DNA from 4 places in the Hydrogenophaga pseudoflava genome. Region 4 is predicted to be linked to each of the others. Evidence: predicted binding sites of a transcription regulator. Region 4 holds the regulator's gene; each other region holds the start of a gene.
What was found. The regulator sigma-54, encoded in region 4, starts transcription at its own class of promoters, with help from an activator protein. The targets are predictions, from matches to a motif close to TGGCANGNAANCTGCTTT.
Positions count from the first base shown of each region.

Region 1: a site for sigma-54 is predicted at 1,202-1,219, ahead of HPF_RS01940 (phenol hydroxylase subunit). Genes of this name have one in related genera too.
Region 2: a site for sigma-54 is predicted at 1,186-1,203, ahead of HPF_RS01100 (P-II family nitrogen regulator). Genes of this name have one in related genera too.
Region 3: a site for sigma-54 is predicted at 1,778-1,795, ahead of HPF_RS07310 (CmpA/NrtA family ABC transporter substrate-binding protein). Genes of this name have one in related genera too.

Region 1 is NZ_CP037867.1:382,694-387,443, reverse strand. It holds gene HPF_RS01945 (sigma-54-dependent Fis family transcriptional regulator) at 1-917, opposite strand, end outside; gene HPF_RS01940 (phenol hydroxylase subunit) at 1,260-1,460, shown strand; gene HPF_RS01935 (aromatic/alkene monooxygenase hydroxylase subunit beta) at 1,507-2,502, shown strand; gene HPF_RS01930 (MmoB/DmpM family protein) at 2,528-2,797, shown strand; gene HPF_RS01925 (aromatic/alkene/methane monooxygenase hydroxylase/oxygenase subunit alpha) at 2,822-4,384, shown strand; gene HPF_RS01920 (phenol hydroxylase subunit P4) at 4,381-4,737, shown strand; gene HPF_RS01915 (NADH:ubiquinone reductase (Na(+)-transporting) subunit F) at 4,745-4,750, shown strand, end outside.
Region 2 is NZ_CP037867.1:226,547-231,296, forward strand. It holds gene HPF_RS01095 (YifB family Mg chelatase-like AAA ATPase) at 1-1,007, opposite strand, end outside; gene HPF_RS01100 (P-II family nitrogen regulator) at 1,285-1,623, shown strand; gene HPF_RS01105 (ammonium transporter) at 1,655-3,115, shown strand; gene HPF_RS01110 (hypothetical protein) at 3,257-3,484, shown strand; gene glcE (glycolate oxidase subunit GlcE) at 3,555-4,691, shown strand; gene glcF (glycolate oxidase subunit GlcF) at 4,699-4,750, shown strand, end outside.
Region 3 is NZ_CP037867.1:1,484,322-1,489,071, reverse strand. It holds gene HPF_RS07320 (hypothetical protein) at 1-168, opposite strand, end outside; gene HPF_RS07315 (nitrate regulatory protein) at 334-1,617, shown strand; gene HPF_RS07310 (CmpA/NrtA family ABC transporter substrate-binding protein) at 1,963-3,240, shown strand; gene ntrB (nitrate ABC transporter permease) at 3,262-4,188, shown strand; gene HPF_RS07300 (ABC transporter ATP-binding protein) at 4,185-4,750, shown strand, end outside.
Region 4 is NZ_CP037867.1:4,531,427-4,536,176, reverse strand. It holds gene HPF_RS21835 (SPOR domain-containing protein) at 1-64, shown strand, start outside; gene HPF_RS21830 (thiol:disulfide interchange protein DsbA/DsbL) at 135-773, shown strand; gene lptA (lipopolysaccharide transport periplasmic protein LptA) at 951-1,550, shown strand; gene lptB (LPS export ABC transporter ATP-binding protein) at 1,586-2,335, shown strand; gene rpoN (RNA polymerase factor sigma-54) at 2,348-3,967, shown strand; gene HPF_RS21810 (THUMP domain-containing class I SAM-dependent RNA methyltransferase) at 3,964-4,750, shown strand, end outside.

The DNA.
Region 1 (4,750 bases), 710 kb from region 4:
CCCTTCTCGACGCCGAACAGCTCGGCCTCGATCAGCTCGGCCGGCAGCGCCGCGCAGTTGACCGCCACGAACGGCCCGGCGGCGCGCTCGGAGTGTTCGTGCAGTGCGCGCGCAAAGCGCTCCTTGCCCACGCCGGTCTCGCCGGTCAGCAGCACCGTCACCTGCGTCGCCGCGGCGCGGCGCATCAGGTCGTGCGCGTGCTGGAAGCCCGGCGAGGAGCCGACCAGCATGCCACCCGACTCGGCCGGCTCCAGCGTGTTCTTCAACGCCTCGACCTGCTGGCTCAGCGCGGCCATCTTCTCCAGCAGCGAGTCGTCCTCGAAGTACTGGCGGTGCGCGTCACCGTCGGGCCAGTCGTCGATCGGGCGGCCCTCGATCAGGCAGTGGTCGTCGCCGCAGGCCGAACATTTGATTTCCTTGAACAGGATCAGCCGGCCCATGAAGGCGCTGCCGTAGCCGCTGGCGTAGCCCAGCAGGGTCCAGCAGGCCGGCTCGTCGACCACGCCATAGTGAAGGCGGTGCGCGTGTGCCTCCCACGAATCGTCCCAGCGGAACACGCCCTCGAAGCGGCCGGCCGCGGCGTCCATCTCCAGCCGCACCGGCGTGACCCGGGCCGCACCCTCGAGCATGTGAAGCTGCGGCCCGACCAGGAACATGTCTTCCAGCGTCTTCTTGCCGCGCGTCTTGGCCGCGAAGCCCGCATCGTGCAGGCCGCAGGCATAGCCCATGCGCGTGAGCAGGCGCCGCGCGTGGTCCTTGCCGACCGAGGTGATGAGGTCGTGGCGCAGCGCCGTCAGCGCCGCGGTGTGCAGCAGCACCATGCGCCGCTCGCCCAGCCAGATGGCGCCGCTGTGCGGCTCGAAGCGCAGCAGCCGGCGCAGGTCGTTGTCGGGCGGGTAGGTCAGATGGGGGTCCAAAGGTGTCTCCGGTGGGTCGCTCTGCGGCGACTGGAATCTCGATATTTTCCGCCACGCTCCCCCAGATCGACAAGCCGGCGAAGCAGTGCCTGAAATTGATCATTTGATCACTCGTGGCCAAAAGCTCCTCATCAAATCAAGACTTTTCCTTCGTGCTGCACCGCAACAGCCCAAGAAACAGGCTATCGAAGAGTGCCGGGCGATCCGGATGCTGCGCTGCACACCGGCTTTTTCATCAGGGATTTCCCTGAAATATCGAGATTTTTGGCCCGACCCGGTCGAACTGGCACGCCAACTGCGATAGGGGACGCGTCCGACAACGCACCGACCGCCCCAAGCACCATGCCCCAGACCACCGACACCTCCCTGCCCGCCGTCGACGCCTCGCTGCGCTTCGTGCGGGTGATCGAGCGCCGTGCCGACGGCCTTGTCGCCTTCGAGTTCTCGATCGGCTGGCCGGAGCTGGCGGTGGAGCTGATGCTGCCGGCCCCGGCCTTCGAGGCCTTCTGCGCCAACAACCGGGTGCAGCGTCTGGACACCTGAGTTCCCGAGAGCCGTTCAACAACCATTCCAACGGAGACAAGCACCGATGAACATCGACCTGCAGGCGCGGGAGATCACGCCGCTGCGCCAGACCTACGCCCACGTGGCGAAATACATCGGCGGCGACAAGACCGCCAGCCGCTACCAGGAGGCCACCTTCGGCGCCCAGCCGATGGTCAACTTCCACTACCGGCCGACCTGGGACCCGGGCCACGAACTCTTCGACGCCAGCCGCAGCAAGATCGTGCTGGCCGACTGGTACGTGCTCAAGGACCCGCGCCAGTTCTATTACGCGACCTGGACCATGACCCGCGCCAAGCAGCAGGACGCGATGGAGGCCAACTTCCAGTTCGTCGAGCAGCGCGGCATGGTCGGCAAGATGCCCGACGGCGTGCGCGAGAAGGCCCTGACGGTGCTGATGCCGCTGCGCCACGCGGCCTGGGGCGCCAACATGAACAACGCGTCCATCTGCGCCTACGGGTTTGGCACCGCGTTCACCGCGCCGGCCATGTTCCACGCGATGGACAACCTGGGCGTGGCGCAGTACCTGACCCGCCTGGGCCTGGTGCTGGGCGAGCCGCAGTCGCTCGAAGACGGCAAACAGGCCTGGCTGGACGCGCCCGAGTGGCAGGGCCTGCGCCGCCTGGTGGAAGACAGCTTCGTGGTCAGCGACCCGTTCGAGCTGTTCGTGGCGCAGAACTTCGCGCTCGACGGCCTGCTGTACCCGCTGATCTACGGCGGCTTCGTGGACGACCACGTCGCCCTGCAGGGCGGCACCGCGGTCGCGATGCTGACCAGCTTCATGCCCGAATGGCACGACGAGAGCGCGCGCTGGATCGACGCCGTCATCAAGGCCGCCGGCGCCGAATCGGACGCCAACCGCGCCCTGCTGCGCGGCTGGGCCGGCCACTGGATGGACCGCGCCCAGGCCGCCCTCTCGCCCATCGCCCGCCTTGCGCTGGGCGAAACCGGAGAGACCGTGCTCAGCGACGCCCGCGTGCAGCTGCAGGCGCGCCTGGCCAAGACCGGCGTGGCCGCCTGACCAGACCTGAACAGGAGACCACAACATGTCCGACGTATTCATCGCTTTCCAGCACAACGAAGAGTCCCGCCCGGTGATCGACGCCATCGTGGCCGACAACCCGAACGCCGTGCTGACCCACCCGACCGGCCTGGTCAAGATCAACGCGCCCGGCAGCCTGACCATCCGCCGCGAAACCATCGAGGGCCTGACCGGCCGGCCCTACGACCTGCAAGCCATCCACGTCAACCTCGTCACCCTCTCGGGCCACATCGACGAGGACGACGACCAGCTGACCCTCAGCTGGTCGCATTGAACACAACGCAGAAGGAGACAACGCATGGACACCCGTGTTGCGAGCAAGAAGCTCGGCCTGAAAGAACGCTACGCCGCCATGACGCGCGGCCTGGGCTGGGAAACCAGCTACCAGCCGATGGACAAGGTGTTCCCGTACGACAAGTACGAGGGCATCAAGATCCACGACTGGGACAAGTGGCAGGACCCGTTCCGCCTGACCATGGACGCCTACTGGAAGTACCAGGGCGAGAAGGAGAAGAAGCTCTACGCCGTGATCGAGGCCTTTGCGCAGAACAACGGCCAGCTCGGCGTGGCCGACGCGCGCTACGTCAACGCGCTCAAGCTGTTCATCCAGGGCGTGACGCCGCTGGAGTACTACGCGCACCGCGGCTTCGCCCACGTCGGCCGCCAGTTCACCGGTGAGGGCGCCCGCGTCGCCGCGCAGATGCAGTCCATCGACGAGCTGCGCCACTACCAGACCGAGACGCACGCCATCAGCCACTACAACAAGTACTTCAACGGCATGCACCACTCGAACCACTGGTTCGACCGCGTGTGGTACCTGTCGGTGCCGAAGTCCTTCTTCGAAGACGCCTGCACCGGCGGCCCGTTCGAGTTCCTGACCGCCGTCAGCTTCTCGTTCGAGTACGTGCTGACCAACCTGCTGTTCGTGCCCTTCATGAGCGGTGCGGCGCACAACGGCGACATGAGCACCGTCACCTTCGGTTTCTCGGCCCAGTCCGACGAGAGCCGCCACATGACGCTGGGCATCGAGTGCATCAAGTTCCTGCTGGAACAGGACCCGGACAACGTGCCCATCGTGCAGCGCTGGATCGACAAGTGGTTCTGGCGCGGCTACCGCCTGCTGACCCTCGTGGCCATGATGCAGGACTACATGCTGCCCAAGCGCGTGATGAGCTGGAAGGAAGCCTGGGAGATGTACGCCGAAGAAAACGGCGGCGCCCTGTTCAAGGACCTGGCGCGCTACGGCATCCGCGAGCCCGCCGGCTGGAAGCAGGCCTGCGAGGGCAAGGACCACATCAGCCACCAGGCCTGGAACACCTTCTACAACTACAGCGCCGCCGCGCCCTTCCACACCTGGATTCCGAGCGACGAGGAAATGGCCTGGCTGTCGGAGAAGTACCCCGAGACCTTCGACAAGTACTACCGCCCGCGCTTCGAGTACTTCCGCGAGCAGCAGCAGGCCGGCAACCGCTACTACAACAAGACGCTGCCGATGCTGTGCACGACCTGCCAGATCCCGATGCTGTTCACCGAAGAGGGTGACCCCAGCAAGATCTGCTACCGCGACAGCGACTACAAGGCCTACAAGTACCACTTCTGCAGCGACCACTGCAAGAGCATCTTCGACCACGAGCCCGAGAAGTACGTGCAGAGCTGGCTGCCGGTGCACCAGATCTACCAGGGCCACTGCTTCCCCGAAGGCACCGACCCGACCGCCGAGGGCTTCGACCCGCTGATGGCCGTGCTCAAGTACTACGAGATGGAAGTGGGCCGCGACAACTTCGACTTCGAAGGTTCGGAAGACCAGAAGAACTTTGCCGCCTGGAAGGGCGAGCCCCTGGTGCAAGGAGAGCAGAAATGAGCGTCGTTGCCATCGCCCCCTACGAGTTCACGCCCCAGGATGTGCGCGAGAACTTCCCCGCGCCGCTGCTCTACATCGGCTGGGAAGACCACCTGATGTTCTGCGCGCCCTTCTGCCTGCCGCTGCCGCCGGACACCCCGTTCGGCGCGCTGTCGGCCGCGGTGCTGCCCGGCATCTACGGCTACCACCCCGACTGGGCCCGGATCGACTGGGCCAAGGTCGAGTGGAAGAAGAACGGCCAGCCCTGGACGCCCGACCCGGCCAAGTCGCTGGCCGAGAACGGCCTGGTGCACAAGGACGCGATCCGCTTCAGAACCCCTGGCCTCACAGGGATCAAGGGCTCGTTCAGCTGATCCGGTCATGAGC
Region 2 (4,750 bases), 560 kb from region 4:
TCCAGCGGCTCGCGCAGGGCTTCGAGGGCGGCGCGCGGGAATTCGGGCAGTTCGTCGAGGAACAGCACGCCGTGGTGGGCCAGTGAGATCTCGCCGGGCCGGGGCGGTGAGCCGCCGCCCACCAGGGCCACGGCGCTGGCGCTGTGGTGCGGTGCGCAGGTGGGTCGCAGGCCCCAGGCCTCCAGCCGGAAGCGCCCGGCCAGCGAGGCGACCGCGGCCGACTCCAGCGCCTCGGTGGTGTCCATGGGCGGCAGCAGGCCGGCGAAGCGCTGCGCCAGCATGCTCTTGCCCGAGCCGGGTGGGCCGACCATCAGCAGACTGTGCGAGCCCGCCGCGGCGATTTCCAGTGCCCGGCGCGCGCCCGCCTGGCCCTTGACGTCGGCCAGGTCGGCGTAGGTTTCGCGGGCCGATACCGGCGTGGGCGACAGACGCGCCCAGCCCGTGTCGTCGGGTGGTGCATCGCCGGTGCCCGCGGCCCCTTCGGGCAGGAACTGCGCCACCACGTCCAGCAGGTGGCGGGCCCGGCACACCTGGGCCTGCGGCACCAGCGCCGCCTCTTCGGCGCTGCCGGGCGGCAGCACCAGCCGCGTGGTCGCGCCCGCGGAACCGTCCCGGTGCAGCGCCAGGCTCATGGCCAGCGCGCCGCGCACCGGGCGCAGCTCGCCGCCCAGCGAAAGCTCGCCCGCGAACTCCCAGCCGGCCAGCTTCGCGCCGTCGATCTGGCCCGCCGCGGCCAGGATGCCCAGCGCGATCGGCAGGTCGAAGCGACCCGAGTCCTTGGGCAGATCGGCCGGCGCCAGGTTCACGGTGATGCGCTTGTTGCTGGGGAATTCAAGCCCGGCGTTGGCAATCGCCGAGCGCACGCGTTCGCGCGCTTCTTTCACTTCCGTGTCGACCAGACCCACCAGCGTGAAGCTGGGCAGACCGTTGGCCAGGTGCACCTCCACCTGGACCGGCCGCGCCTCCAGCCCGATCAGCGCGCGGCTGTGCACCAATGACAAACCCATCCGGTCCTCCATCCCTGTTTCGGTGCATGACCGGCTGGACACCGGCATGCACGTGTTTGGTGCGGCTCTATGGCCGCGGCGCGGGGATCATGTCATGCCCACGGGGTGGGTCGCAGCCCCCGTCGGGAGGACGTTTTCCCTCGGGGCGGCCGCCTCGGGAGCGGGGTGGGTGAGCAGCTGGCACGGTCCCTGCTTCTGGCTGTAAGCGATTGCATCAACCCGTGGTGTCACCCGGCCCCGCCCCGACACCGTCCCACCCTAGAAGAGGTAACACAGCATGAAAATGGTTTCCGCCATCATCAAGCCGTTCAAGCTGGACGAAGTGCGCGAAGCGCTCTCCGGCATGGGCGTGCAGGGCATCACCGTGACCGAAGTCAAGGGCTTTGGCCGCCAGAAGGGGCACACCGAGCTCTACCGCGGCGCCGAGTACGTCGTCGACTTCCTGCCCAAGGTCAAGATCGAAGCCGCCGTCGACGACGCCCTGGTCGACCGCGTGATCGAAGCCATCGAAGGCGCCGCCCGCACCGGCAAGATCGGCGACGGCAAGATCTTCGTCTCCCCCCTCGAACAGGTGGTTCGCATCCGCACCGGCGAGACCGGCAAGGAAGCCCTCTGATCCCCGCACCCGCATCAGAAAGAGCACCCAAATGAAAAAACTGATCGCTTCCCTGCTCCTGGGGGCAGGCCTTATGTTCGGCGGGTTCTCCGCCATGGCCCAGGACGCCGCCAAGCCGGCCGATGCACCGGCCGCCACCGCACCCGCCGCCGATGCCGCGGCTGCTCCCGCAGCGGCCCCTGCTGCCGACGCTGCAGCACCCGCTGCCGCCGAGGCCGCACCGGCTGCGGCAGAAGCTGCGCCCGCCGAAGCCGTGAAGGAAACGGTGGACAAGGGCGACGTGACCTGGATGATGATCGCCACCATCCTCGTGCTGCTGATGGTCGTGCCCGGCCTGGCCCTGTTCTACGGCGGCCTGGTGCGCAGCAAGAACATGCTGTCCGTGCTGATGCAGGTCATGGTCGTGTTCTCGCTGATCGCCGTGCTGTGGGCCGTCTACGGCTACAGCGTCGCCTTCGGCGGCGAGGGCCTGATCTACGGCAACTTCGACAAGCTGTTCCTCAAGGGCGTCACCACCGACTCGCTGGCGGCCACCTTCACGGCCGGCGTGATGATCCCCGAGTTCATCTTCATCGCCTTCCAGTGCACCTTCGCGGGCATCACCTGCGCGCTGATCGTCGGCTCCTTCGCCGAGCGCATCAAGTTCGGTTCCGTGCTGCTGTTCTGCGCCATCTGGTTCACCTTCAGCTACCTGCCGATCGCCCACATGGTCTGGGGCGCGGGCGGCTACCTGTTCGACAAGGGCGCGCTGGACTTCGCCGGCGGCACCGTGGTGCACATCAACGCCGCCATGGCCGGCCTGGTGGGTGCCTATGTCCTGGGCAAGCGCATCGGCTACGGCAAGGAAGCCATGGCCCCGCACAGCCTGACCCTGACCATGGTCGGCGCCTCGCTGCTGTGGGTGGGCTGGTTCGGTTTCAACGCCGGCTCCAACCTGGAAGCCAACGGTGGCACCACCCTGGCCTTCATCAACACCCTGATGGCCACCGCCGCCGCCGTGCTGGCCTGGTGCGTGGGTGAGGCCCTGGCCAAGGGCAAGGCCTCGATGCTGGGCGCCGCCTCCGGTGCCGTCTCCGGCCTGGTGGCCATCACCCCGGCCTGCGGCACCGTCGGTGTCATGGGCGCCATCATCATCGGCCTGGTCGCCGGCTTCCTGTGCCTGTGGGGCGTGACCGGCCTGAAGAAGATGCTCGGTGCCGACGACTCGCTGGACGTGTTCGGCGTGCACGGCGTCGGCGGCATCGTCGGTGCCCTGCTGACCGGCGTGTTCTCCGCCGGCTCGCTGGGCGGCGTCAAGGGCGACGACTTCTCCATCGCCAGCCAGCTGCTGATCCAGGCCGAAGGCGTGGTCATCACCATCGTGTGGTCCTCCATCGTCGCCTTCATCGCCTACAAGATCGTCGACCTGACCATGGGCCTGCGCGTGACCGAAGAGCAGGAACGCGAAGGTCTGGACATCAGCTCGCACGGCGAAACCGCCTACAACCGCTGATCCGACCCCTGATTGCCTCCTTTGGATGTTCGACCCGCGCGCCGCAAGGCCGCGGGTCTTTTTTCGCCTGGTGAATGCATCACAGACAGGGCCTGGAGCGGGCGCGAGCATGCGCGCTGTCACGCACTTCAGGAGGAACCTATGTCTGCACAACCGATGTCGCTGTTCGCCGTGCTCGCACTCACCCTGGGCGTCGCGCTCCAGGCGGCAGCGGCCAGCCCGCCCGCCAAGACCGAGCGCCGCCCGCCGGCCCGCGTCAGCTTCATCGACGCGCCGTCCAGCGAAACACCCGCCGCGCGCGAGAAACGCCTGAAGCGCGAGTGCCGCGGCCGGCCCAACGCCGGCGCCTGCCTGGGGCACACGCGCTGACCGCGGGCCGGCTCCGATTGCAGCCGGCCGTGCAAAAAATTCAAAGGCCCTTGCAAGGCCCGCCGCTACCATGGCGGCCATGCAGAACAGCCTCACGAACGACACCCCGCATGCGCTGATCGACCAGGTTCGCGCCGCCGTCGCTGCCCGCACGCCGCTGCGCATCCGGGGCGGCGACACCAAGGCCTTCCACGGCGAACCGGTGAGCGGTCAGACACTGGACACGCGCGCTTTCAGCGGCATCGTCGCGCACGAACCCAGCGAGCTGGTGATCACCGTGCGTGCCGGCACGCCGCTGGCCGAGGTCGAGGCGGCCCTGGCCGAGAAGGGGCAGCACCTGCCGTTCGACCCGCCGCATTTCGGTGCCGGTTCGACCATCGGTGGCGCCGTTGCCGCCGGTCTCGCCGGCCCGGCCCGCGCCACCGCAGGTGGTGTGCGCGACTACGTGCTGGGCGCCCAGTTCATCAACGGCCAGGCCGAGTGGCTCACCTTCGGCGGCCAGGTGATGAAGAACGTGGCCGGTTACGACATCAGCCGCGCGCTCGCCGGCTCCATGGGCACACTGGGCGTGATCACCCACCTTTCGCTCAAGGTGCTGCCAGTGGCCCCGGCCGAGGCCACGCTGGTGTTCAAAATGGGCCAGCACGACGCGCTGGAGCAGCTGCACCGCTGGGGCGGCCAGCCGCTGCCGCTCAATGCCTCCTGCTGGGTGAAGGACGACACCGCACCCGATGCGCCCGAGCTGCTGTTCGTGCGCCTGCGCGGTGCGGCGGCCGCGGTGGAGGCCGCCAGCGAGCGACTGGCGCGCGAAGCCGGCGGCCAGAGCATGGACAACGCCCAGGCCGGGCCCGACTGGGCCGCCTGCCGCGACCAGACCCTGCCGTTCTTCAACGCACCGTCGCCGGACCTGTGCCTGTGGCGCCTGTCGCTGCCGCAGACCGCGCCGGTGCTGGAGCTGCCGTTTGCGCAGCTGATCGAGTGGCAGGGTGCGCAGCGCTGGCTCTGGGCGCCGGCCCTGGCGGCCACGCCGATCCGTGCGGCCGCGGCCAGGATGCAGGGCCACGCGACCCTGTTTCGCGCCGGCGCCGACGGCGCGCCGGGCGTGCGCCGTTTCGATGCCGAAAACCCGGCGCTGCAGGCCATCACGAAGCGCCTGCGCGAGGCGTTCGACCCGCTGGGCCTCTTCAACCAGAACAAGATGGGCTGAACCCACGATGCAAACCAACCTCGCCCCCGAATTCAAAGGCACGCCCGACGGCATTGCCG
Region 3 (4,750 bases), 1.8 Mb from region 4:
AGGCACCGCGTCTGCGCCGCCGGTCGAAGACGCAGCCCTGGCGACCACGCCGGCGTCGGCCGCTTGCTGCCGGGCGCTGGCCTCCTGGTCTGTCTGGCCACCACCACAGGCGGTCAGAAGACCCGCGGACAACACCGCCCACGCCACACCTCGCTTCAACCACACCATGGGCACCCTCTGCTTCCGGAAAACGCACGAACCCGGAATTGGACCCGAATCCCCCGCCGTCATTCGGCTGCGGCCCGCCGGGCTGACAGGCGGCGCCGTTTCACCCACCAGTCGGTGCGCCTCGCACGCCGCGCGGCGGCACGAATGTTGCTGCCACCCCGGGGCATGAAATCGGCCTTCTGTTTCCTCATTGCCGCCAAGCGCTGTGAAATCGCCGGCCTGCAACAGCTGGCGCTGACCAGCGCCCTGGTCAACGCCACCGGCCGCTTCATCCATGCGCTGCAGCGCGAGCGCGGCCTGTCCAACCTGTACCTCGCCTCGCAAGGCCAGCACTGGGCCGATGAGCGCCTGGCCCAGGTGGCGTGCTGCGACGAGCTGCAGGCCGAGGTGCGCGCCGCCTTCGACACCCTGGACACCGAGACCCCGCGCGCCGGCAACGGCGCCCGCCTGTTCAGCCGCATCGCCTATGTGCTGCAAGGCCTGGACGCCCTGCCCCTGCTGCGCCTGCGTGTGCAGACACAGGTCTGGAGCGCCGCACGCGCCACCGCCGGCTACATCCGCCTGATCAACGGCCTGCTGGCGGTGGTGTTCGAGGCCGCCGACAGCGCCTCGGACCCCGACATCTCACGCCGCCTGGTGGCCCTGTTCAACTTCATCCAGGGCAAGGAATTCGCCGGCCAGGAGCGCGCCACCGGCTCGGCCCTGTTTGCGGCGGGCTGCGCGCAGGCCGACGGCCAGCAGCGCCTGCTGCACCTGATCGACTCGCAGGAACGCTGCCTGCAGGTGTTCGCCGACTTCGCCAGCGAGCCGCTGCGCGAGGCCTGGGCCGCCGTGCAGCGGCACGACACGCAGGCCTCGCTGGAGCGGCTGCGCCGCATCCTGGCCACCTCGCTGCCCGGCGGCCCGCTGGACACCGGCCTGAGCCAGATCTGGTTCGACGCCTGCACCGCCCGCATGGACACCATGAAGACGGTGGAGGACGCGCTGGCCGCCGAGCTGGAGGCCCTGTGCCACCAGCGCCTGGCGGCCGCCACCCGCGACCTGGCCGACTTCCAGAAGTGGCAGCGCGCCGAGTCGCTGGGCGAGGACCTGCCCGAGCACGGCGACTTCTTCGACGAAGGCCAGGCCGCCCCCGCGCCGCCGGTGAACCTGGGGCACCCGGTGCAGGCCTACGGCCCGCAGGTGGAACGCTCGATCCTCGAACTGGTGCACGAACAGGCGCAGCGCCTGCAGCAGATGGGTGACGAGCTGGACATGGTCCGTGCCAGCCTGAACGAACGCAAGATCGTCGAACGCGCCAAGGGCCTGCTGATGGCACACCGCCAGCTCAGCGAGCACGAGGCGCACAAGACGCTGCGCCAGATGGCGATGAACCAGAACCGGCGCCTGGTGGACGTGGCGCAGGCGGTGCTGGCCATGGCCGAGATCCTGCCGCCGGGCCTGCGCTGAGCCGCCCTGCTGCGGCGCACAAAAGCTGTGCCGCACCACAACAGCGCACCAGTTTGAAGCCACCCCGACGGCGTCCGCCGCCCCACCGCCTCACTGAGCGTTTCAAAAAACACATACAAATCAAAAACTTACCCCAACACGGCGGCACAGAGCAACAAGCTGGCACGGTCCGTGCTGAAGGATGGACAACGGGACGTGCCAATGGCGGCACACCCTCCCGACCGTCTCAGGACACTCAGGACAACGGCGTCCATTTCTCGCCCCCGACAGGGGGGCCTGAAATGGGCGCCGTTTTGTTTTTCCGGTTTCAGCTTTTTTTGGTTTTTTTCTTCACAGGAGTTGAGCATGAACGACCACCGCGCCACGACACCCGAGACCGCCGCCGCGCCCACCGCGGACAGCGCCTCGCGCCGCGACTTCATCAAGAAGGGTGCGGCCGCCGCCACCTTCTTCTCCACCCTGGGCCACAGCGGCGTCTGGGCCGCCGGCTCCGACGCGCCGGAAAAGACCGAGGTCAAGATCGGTTTCATCCCCCTGACCGACTGCGCCAGCGTGGTGATGGCCAGCGTGCTGGGTTTCGACAAGAAGTACGGCGTGACCATCGTGCCCACCAAGGAGGCGAGCTGGGCCGGCGTGCGCGACAAGCTGGTCAACGGCGAACTGGACTTCGCCCACGTGCTCTACGGCCTGGTCTACGGCGTGCACATGGGCACGGCCGGCCCCAAGAAAGACATGGCCGTGCTGATGAGCCTGAACAACAACGGCCAGGCGATCACGCTGTCCAAGGCGCTGGCTGACAAGGGCGCGGTGGACGGCCCGTCCCTGGCCAGGTTCATGGCCGCCAACAAACGCGAGTACACCTTCGCGGGCACCTTCCCGACCGGCACCCACGCGATGTGGATGCACTACTGGCTGGCCGCCGCGGGCATCAACCCGCTGTCGGGCGCCAAGCTGATCACCGTGCCGCCGCCGCAGATGGTGGCCAACATGCGTGTGGGCAACATGGACGGCTTCTGCGTGGGCGAGCCCTGGAACCACCGCGCCATCATGGACGGCATCGGCATCACGGCCAACACCACGCAGGACCTCTGGAAAGACCACCCCGAGAAGGTGCTGGGCACCACGGCCGAGTTCACCAAGAAGTACCCCAACACCACGCGCGCCGTGATGATGGCCGTGCTCGAAGCCAGCAAGTGGATCGATGCCGGTCTGCAGAACAAGCTGAAGATGGCCGAGACCGTGGCGCAGAAGGCCTACATCAACACCGGTGTCGACGCGATCAACCAGCGCATCCTGGGCCGTTATCAGAACGGCATGGGCAAGACTTGGGACGACCCCAACCACATGAAGTTCTTCAACGACGGCAAGGTCAACTTCCCCTACCTGTCCGACGGCATGTGGTTCCTCACCCAGCACAAGCGCTGGGGCCTGATCAAGAGCCACCCCGACTACCTCGGCATCGCGAAGCAGATCAACCAGATCGAGCTCTACAAGTCCGTCGCAGGCGCCATGGGCATCAGCGTGCCCAAGGACCCGATGCGCAGCAGCAAGCTGATGGACGGCGTGGTGTGGGACGGCAAGGACCCCGCCAAGTACGCCGACGGCTTCGCCATCAAGGCCTGACCCTTTACAAGGAGCACCACCATGGTCGCAGCCGTTTTTCACATGCCGCTGGAGGCCTCGGCCCCGCCCGCCGCCAGCCCCACCTCCTCGCCCATCGCCAAAGCCATGACCGCCTCGCAAGCCAGGCCCGCCGCAGCGCCCCCCGCTCCGAAAAAGCCTGCGATCGACCTCCGCGGCTTCTGGATGGCGGTGCTGCCGCCGGTGCTGGGCCTGGCGGTGCTCGTGCTGGTGTGGCAGGCCATCGCGTCCACCTCCAACAGCGGCATACCCAAACCGGCCGAGACCTGGGCGCAGGCGGTGCAGGTGTTCTCCGACCCGTTCTACCGCAACGGCCCGAACGACCAGGGCGTGGGCTGGAACGTGCTGGCCTCGCTGCAGCGCGTGGCCATCGGCTTCGGCATGGCGGCGCTGGTGGGCATCCCGGCGGGCTTTGCCATCGGCCGCTCGGTGTTCCTCTCGCGCATGTTCAACCCGCTCATCAGCCTGCTGCGCCCGGTCTCGCCGCTGGCCTGGCTGCCCATCGGTCTGCTGGTGTTCAAGGGCGCCAACCCGGCCGCCATCTGGACCATCTTCATCTGCTCGATCTGGCCCATGGTCATCAACACCGCGGTGGGCGTGCAGCGCGTGCCGCAGGACTACATGAACGTGGCCCGCGTGCTCAACCTCAGCGAGTGGAAGATCTTCACCAAGATCCTGTTCCCCGCCGTGCTGCCCTACCTGCTGACCGGCGTGCGCCTGGCGGTGGGCACCGCCTGGCTGGTGATCGTGGCCGCCGAGATGCTGACCGGCGGCGTGGGCATCGGCTTCTGGGTCTGGGACGAGTGGAACAACCTCAACGTGTCCAGCATCATCATCGCCATCTTCGTGATCGGCATCGTCGGCCTGCTGCTGGAGTTCGCGCTCATCAAGCTGGCTTCCCTGTTTACCTATGAAGAGGTGAAGGCATGAACACCGGCGCCATGAACACGAAGTACATCGACATCCAGGGCGCAGAACAGACCTTCAAGACCAAGAAGGGCCTGTTCCCCGCGCTCAAGGACATCAACCTCTCCGTCGCCAAAGGCGAGTTCGTCGCGCTGATCGGCCACTCGGGCTGCGGCAAGTCCACGCTGCTGAACCTGATCGCCGGACTGACCACGCCCACCGGTGGCGTGCTGCTGTGCGCCGACAAGGAAATCGCAGGCCCCGGCCCCGAGCGCGCCGTGGTGTTCCAGAACCATTCGCTGCTGCCCTGGCTGACCTGCTACGAGAACATCTTCCTGGCTGTGGAGCGGGTGTTCGGCCGCACCGAAACCCGCATCCAGCTGAAGGTGCGCACCGATGCGGCGCTGGAACTGGTGGGCCTGAAGGCCGCCGCGCAGAAGCGCCCCGGCGAAATCTCGGGCGGCATGAAGCAGCGCGTGGGCATTGCCCGTGCGCTGTCGATGGAGCCCAAGGTGCTGCTGATGGACGAGCCCTTCGGCGCGCTGGACGCGCTCACCCGCGCCAAGCTGCAGGACGAGCTGCTGGA
Region 4 (4,750 bases):
GGCCACGCGCGAACAGCTGGAGGTGAACGGGGTGGAAGCGGCGCTGGTGCGGGTGCAGCGCTGATTGCACGGTACCGAGGAACTTTTCGCTGTCCCGGGAGCCTGATTCAGGTCATTTCAAGGAGTCCGATTCCATGCATCGTCGAGATTTTTCGCGCAGCCTCCTGGTGGCTGGTGCCGCCACCGCCAGCGGGCTGACCCTGTCGCCGGCCCTGGCCCAGCGCGTGGCCTTCAAGGAAGGCACCGATTTCCAGCGGCTGGCCAAGCCGGCGCCGACCGAGAGCCCGGCGGGGCAGGTCGAGGTGGTCGAGTTCTTCGCGTACAGCTGCATCCACTGCTACAACTTTGAACCGGTCTTTCATGAGTGGATCAAGCGCAAACCGGCCCATGTGACGGTGCGCCGCATGCCGGTGGCCTTCAACCAGAACTTCGTGCCGATGCAGCGCCTGTACTTCACGCTGGAGGCCTTGAACCTGGTGGACACGCTGCACGTCAAGGTGTTCAAGGCGATCCACGAAGAGCGCCAGCCGCTGACGACCGCGCCCGCCATCACCGCCTGGATCGAAAAACAGGGTGTCAACCGCGAGCAGTTTCTGGGCATCTTCAATGGCCAGGCTGCCAAGCTGGCGGAGAAGGCCGTTGGTCTGCAGGACGCCTACCAGGTGGAAGGCACGCCCGCCCTGGGCATCGCCGGCAAGTTCTATGTGGGCGGACAAGGGCCGCGCACCCTGCTGGTGGCGGACTCGCTGATTGCCGAGGCCCGCAAAGGCTGACCGGTTTCTGACCCTCTTCCCTTCGGAGCCCGCCCTGTGCGGGCTTCCTGGTTTCATGGCGGGCACAATGTGCCGGCGCAGCGGCGAAACGCTCTGGGCGCCGCTACAATGAATGCAAGATCTGTGCCCTCAAACGCCATGCACCCACACGCACCAACCCCCCGTTCCATCGCCCGGATGTTGGCCGTCATTGGCCTGATGCTGCCCCTGCTGGCGCAGGCCGAAAAGGCCGACAAGGACAAGCCCATGAACGTGGAGGCCGATGCGCTGCGCTACGAAGAGACACGCCAGACCAGCGTGTTCACAGGCAACGTGGTGATCACCAAGGGCACCATCCTGATGCGCGGTGCCAAGCTGGACGTGCGCCAGGACCCGCAAGGCAATCAGTACGGTCTGCTGCTGGGCACCCCCGAAAAGGCCGGTTTCTTCCGCCAGAAGCGGGAAGGCGTGGACGAATGGATCGAGGGCGAGGGTGATCGCATCGAATACGACAGCAAGGCGCAGACGGTGCTGTTCACCGGTCGCGCGGTGCTGCGCCGCTACCGCGGCACCCTGCTCAACGACCAGAGCGTGGGCAGCGAGATCCTCTACAACAGCCTGACCGAGGTGTTCACGGTCAAGGGTGGGGACACCAGCAAGACCGCCGCCAACCCCACCGGCCGCGTGCGCGCCATGCTCACGCCGATCCCGGAAGAGGAGAAGAACGGCCCCGCCGCCCCGGCGACCGATCCGGCCACGCTGCGTCCCAGCGGCAAGATCACCGAGCCCAAGAAGTGACGGAGACCGTCGCCAGCGCCAGTCCGTCGGGCGACATGCCGTCGCACAGCCGTCTGGAGGTCCGGGGACTCAAGAAGTCCTATGGCAGCCGCAAGGTGGTCAAGGACGTGTCCCTGTCGGTGGACAAGGGCGAGGTGGTGGGACTGCTGGGCCCCAACGGTGCCGGCAAGACCACGTCGTTCTACATGATCGTCGGCCTGCTGCGGGCCGACGGTGGCGAGATCCTGCTGGACGGTCACCGCATCGAGTCCTTGCCCATCCACCGCCGTGCCCGGCTGGGGCTGGGTTACCTGCCGCAGGAAGCCTCGATCTTCCGCAAGCTCACGGTGGCGCAGAACGTGCGCGCGGTGCTGGAGCTGCAGCAGGACGCGAACGGCCAGCCGTTGTCGGCGCGCGAGATCGATGCCCGGCTGGACGAGCTGCTCAAGGAGCTGCGCGTCGACCACCTGCGCGATTCGCCCGCGCCCGCCCTCTCGGGCGGTGAGCGCCGTCGCGTGGAGATCGCCCGCGCGCTGGCCACCCGGCCGCGGTTCATCCTGCTGGACGAGCCCTTCGCCGGCATCGACCCGATCGCGGTGCTGGAGATCCAGCACATCATCAGTTTCCTCAAGTCGCGCGGCATCGGTGTGCTGATCACCGACCACAACGTGCGCGAAACCCTGGGCATCTGCGACCACGCCTACATCATCAGCGACGGTCATGTGCTGGCCAGCGGTACCACCGCCGAGATCATTGAAAACGCCGAGGTGCGCCGCGTCTACCTGGGCGAGAACTTCCGCATGTGACGGAATGAGCCGATGAAGCAAGGTCTGTCGCTGCGGGTGTCGCAGCACCTCGCGCTGACGCCGCAACTGCAGCAGTCGATCCGCCTGTTGCAGCTGTCCACGCTGGAGATGGCTCAGGAAGTCGAGCAGATGCTCGACGAGAACCCGTTCCTGGAACGGGGCGAGGAAGTGGCCGATCGCGAAGATTTCGGCGTGCAGACCGCGGACGCGCCGGTGGTGGCCGGCGAGCAACTGGAAGAAGCGGCGCAGCCGGTGGTCGAGCTGCGCAGCGCCGAGCCGGACACCCGCACCACCCAGGCCGACAGCGCGGACAACAGCAGCGACGACGTGGAGAGCCGGCTGGACGGCGCCGCGCCGGTCGAAGAAAGCTGGGAAGGCGACGGCACCGTCGAGATGGCGCCCGACGACAGCGAATGGGGCGGCGATGCACCCGCGCGCAACAGCGGTTCCGGCGGGGACGACGACGACACCGCCACGGCCGCCGACCTGGCCCGTGTGCCGGTTAGCCTTCAGGACCAGCTGCACGAGCAGGCGCGCTGCCTGCGCCTGTCGGACGAGGACAGCGCGGCGCTGTTTTTCCTGATCGAGTCGCTCAACGACGACGGGTATCTGGAGGACAGCCTGCACGAGCTGGCGCGCGCCTGCTGGCGCCTGACCGCGGGCCGGCCGGCCGACGAAGAGCCGCGCTTCGACGAAGTCGAGGCCATTGAGCAGCGCCTGGGCATGGCCCTGCAGTGGCTGCAGCAGATGGAGCCCACGGGCGTGGGCGCGCGCGACCTGGGCGAGTGCCTGCGGCTGCAGATCATGGAGCTGCGCAACACGCCCGCCGCCCGCGCGGCGCTGGCGATCTGCGAGCAGCCGCTGGAGCTGATGGCCAAGCGCGACATCAAGCGCCTGTGTGCGGCCACCGGGCACGACGACGAGACCGTGCGCGCCGCGCTGGCGCTGATCGCCCGCCTGGAGCCCAAGCCGGGCCGGCGCTTCGTCGACGTCGAGCGCAACGTCGTGGTGCCCGACGTGATCGTCACCCGCGCCGGTCGCGGTTTCAAGGTCTCGCTCAACGCCGAGGTGATGCCGCGCCTGCGCGTGCACGATGTCTATGCCAACGCCCTGCGGGGGCGGCGCGAGGCCGGCGGCGAAGCGGGCCACGCGGCCATGCAGCAGCGGCTGCAGGAAGCGCGCTGGTTCATCAAGAACATCCAGCAGCGCTTCGACACCATCCTGCGCGTGTCCTCGGCCATCGTGGAGCGCCAGCGCAACTTCTTCATGCACGGCGAACTGGCCAAGCGCCCGCTGGTGCTGCGCGAGATCGCCGACGAGCTGGGCTTGCACGAGTCCACCATCAGCCGCGTGACCACGGCCAAGTACATGGCCACGCCGTTCGGCACCTACGAGCTCAAGTACTTTTTCGGCTCCAGCCTGGGAACGGAGACCGGCGGCAATGCGTCGAGCACGGCGGTGCGCGCCCTGCTCAAGCAGTTCATCGCGTCCGAAGAGCCGACCAAGCCGCTGTCCGACAACCAGCTCTCGGACCTGCTCAAGGAGCAGGGCATCGAGTGCGCGCGCCGCACGGTCGCGAAATACCGCGAGGCGCTGCGCATCGCGCCGGCGAACCTGAGAAAAGCGCTTTGAACCAATTGAATCTTTTCCTCCCCTGCGCCGCCGGCGTGGAGGACTACCTCGCCGCCGAAGTCACGCGCATCACGGGCGAGACCGCGGTGCAGAAGTCGCGCGCCGGTGTGGCGCTGCAGGCGTCCTGGCGCGACGCGCTCAAGCTCAACCTGCACTGCCGGCTCGCGCAGCGCGTGCTGGTGCAACTCTGGCACGGCGGCTACCGCAGCGAGAACGACCTGTACGCGGCCGCCAGTGAGGTCGCCTGGGAAATCTGGTTCACGCCGCAGCAGACGATCAAGGTCGAGGTCACGGCGCAGCACAGCCCGCTCAAGAGCCTGAACTTCGCGGCGCTCAAGATCAAGGACGCGGTCTGCGACCGCTTCCGCGACAAGCGCGGCGAGCGCCCCAGCGTCAACACCACCTGGCCCGACGTGCGGCTCTACGCCCACCTGACCACCGACACGGTGAGCCTCTACATCGACACCTCGGGCGAGCCGCTGTTCAAGCGCGGCTGGCGCGAGGACAAAGGCGACGCGCCGCTGAAGGAAACGCTGGCCGCGGCCATGATCGCCGCCACCGGCTGGAACGGCGCCGAGGCCGAATCGCTGGACGACATCGTGCCGCTGTACGACCCCTGCTGCGGCAGCGGCACGGTGGCGATCGAAGCGGCACAGATCGCGCTGCGGGTCGCTCCCGGTCTGCAGCGCCGCTTCGCGTTCGAGAAGCTGCTGCCGTTCCAGCCACACGTCTGGCACGCCCTCAAGGACGAGGCCGCGAAGCAGCGCCGCGAGTGGCCGGCCG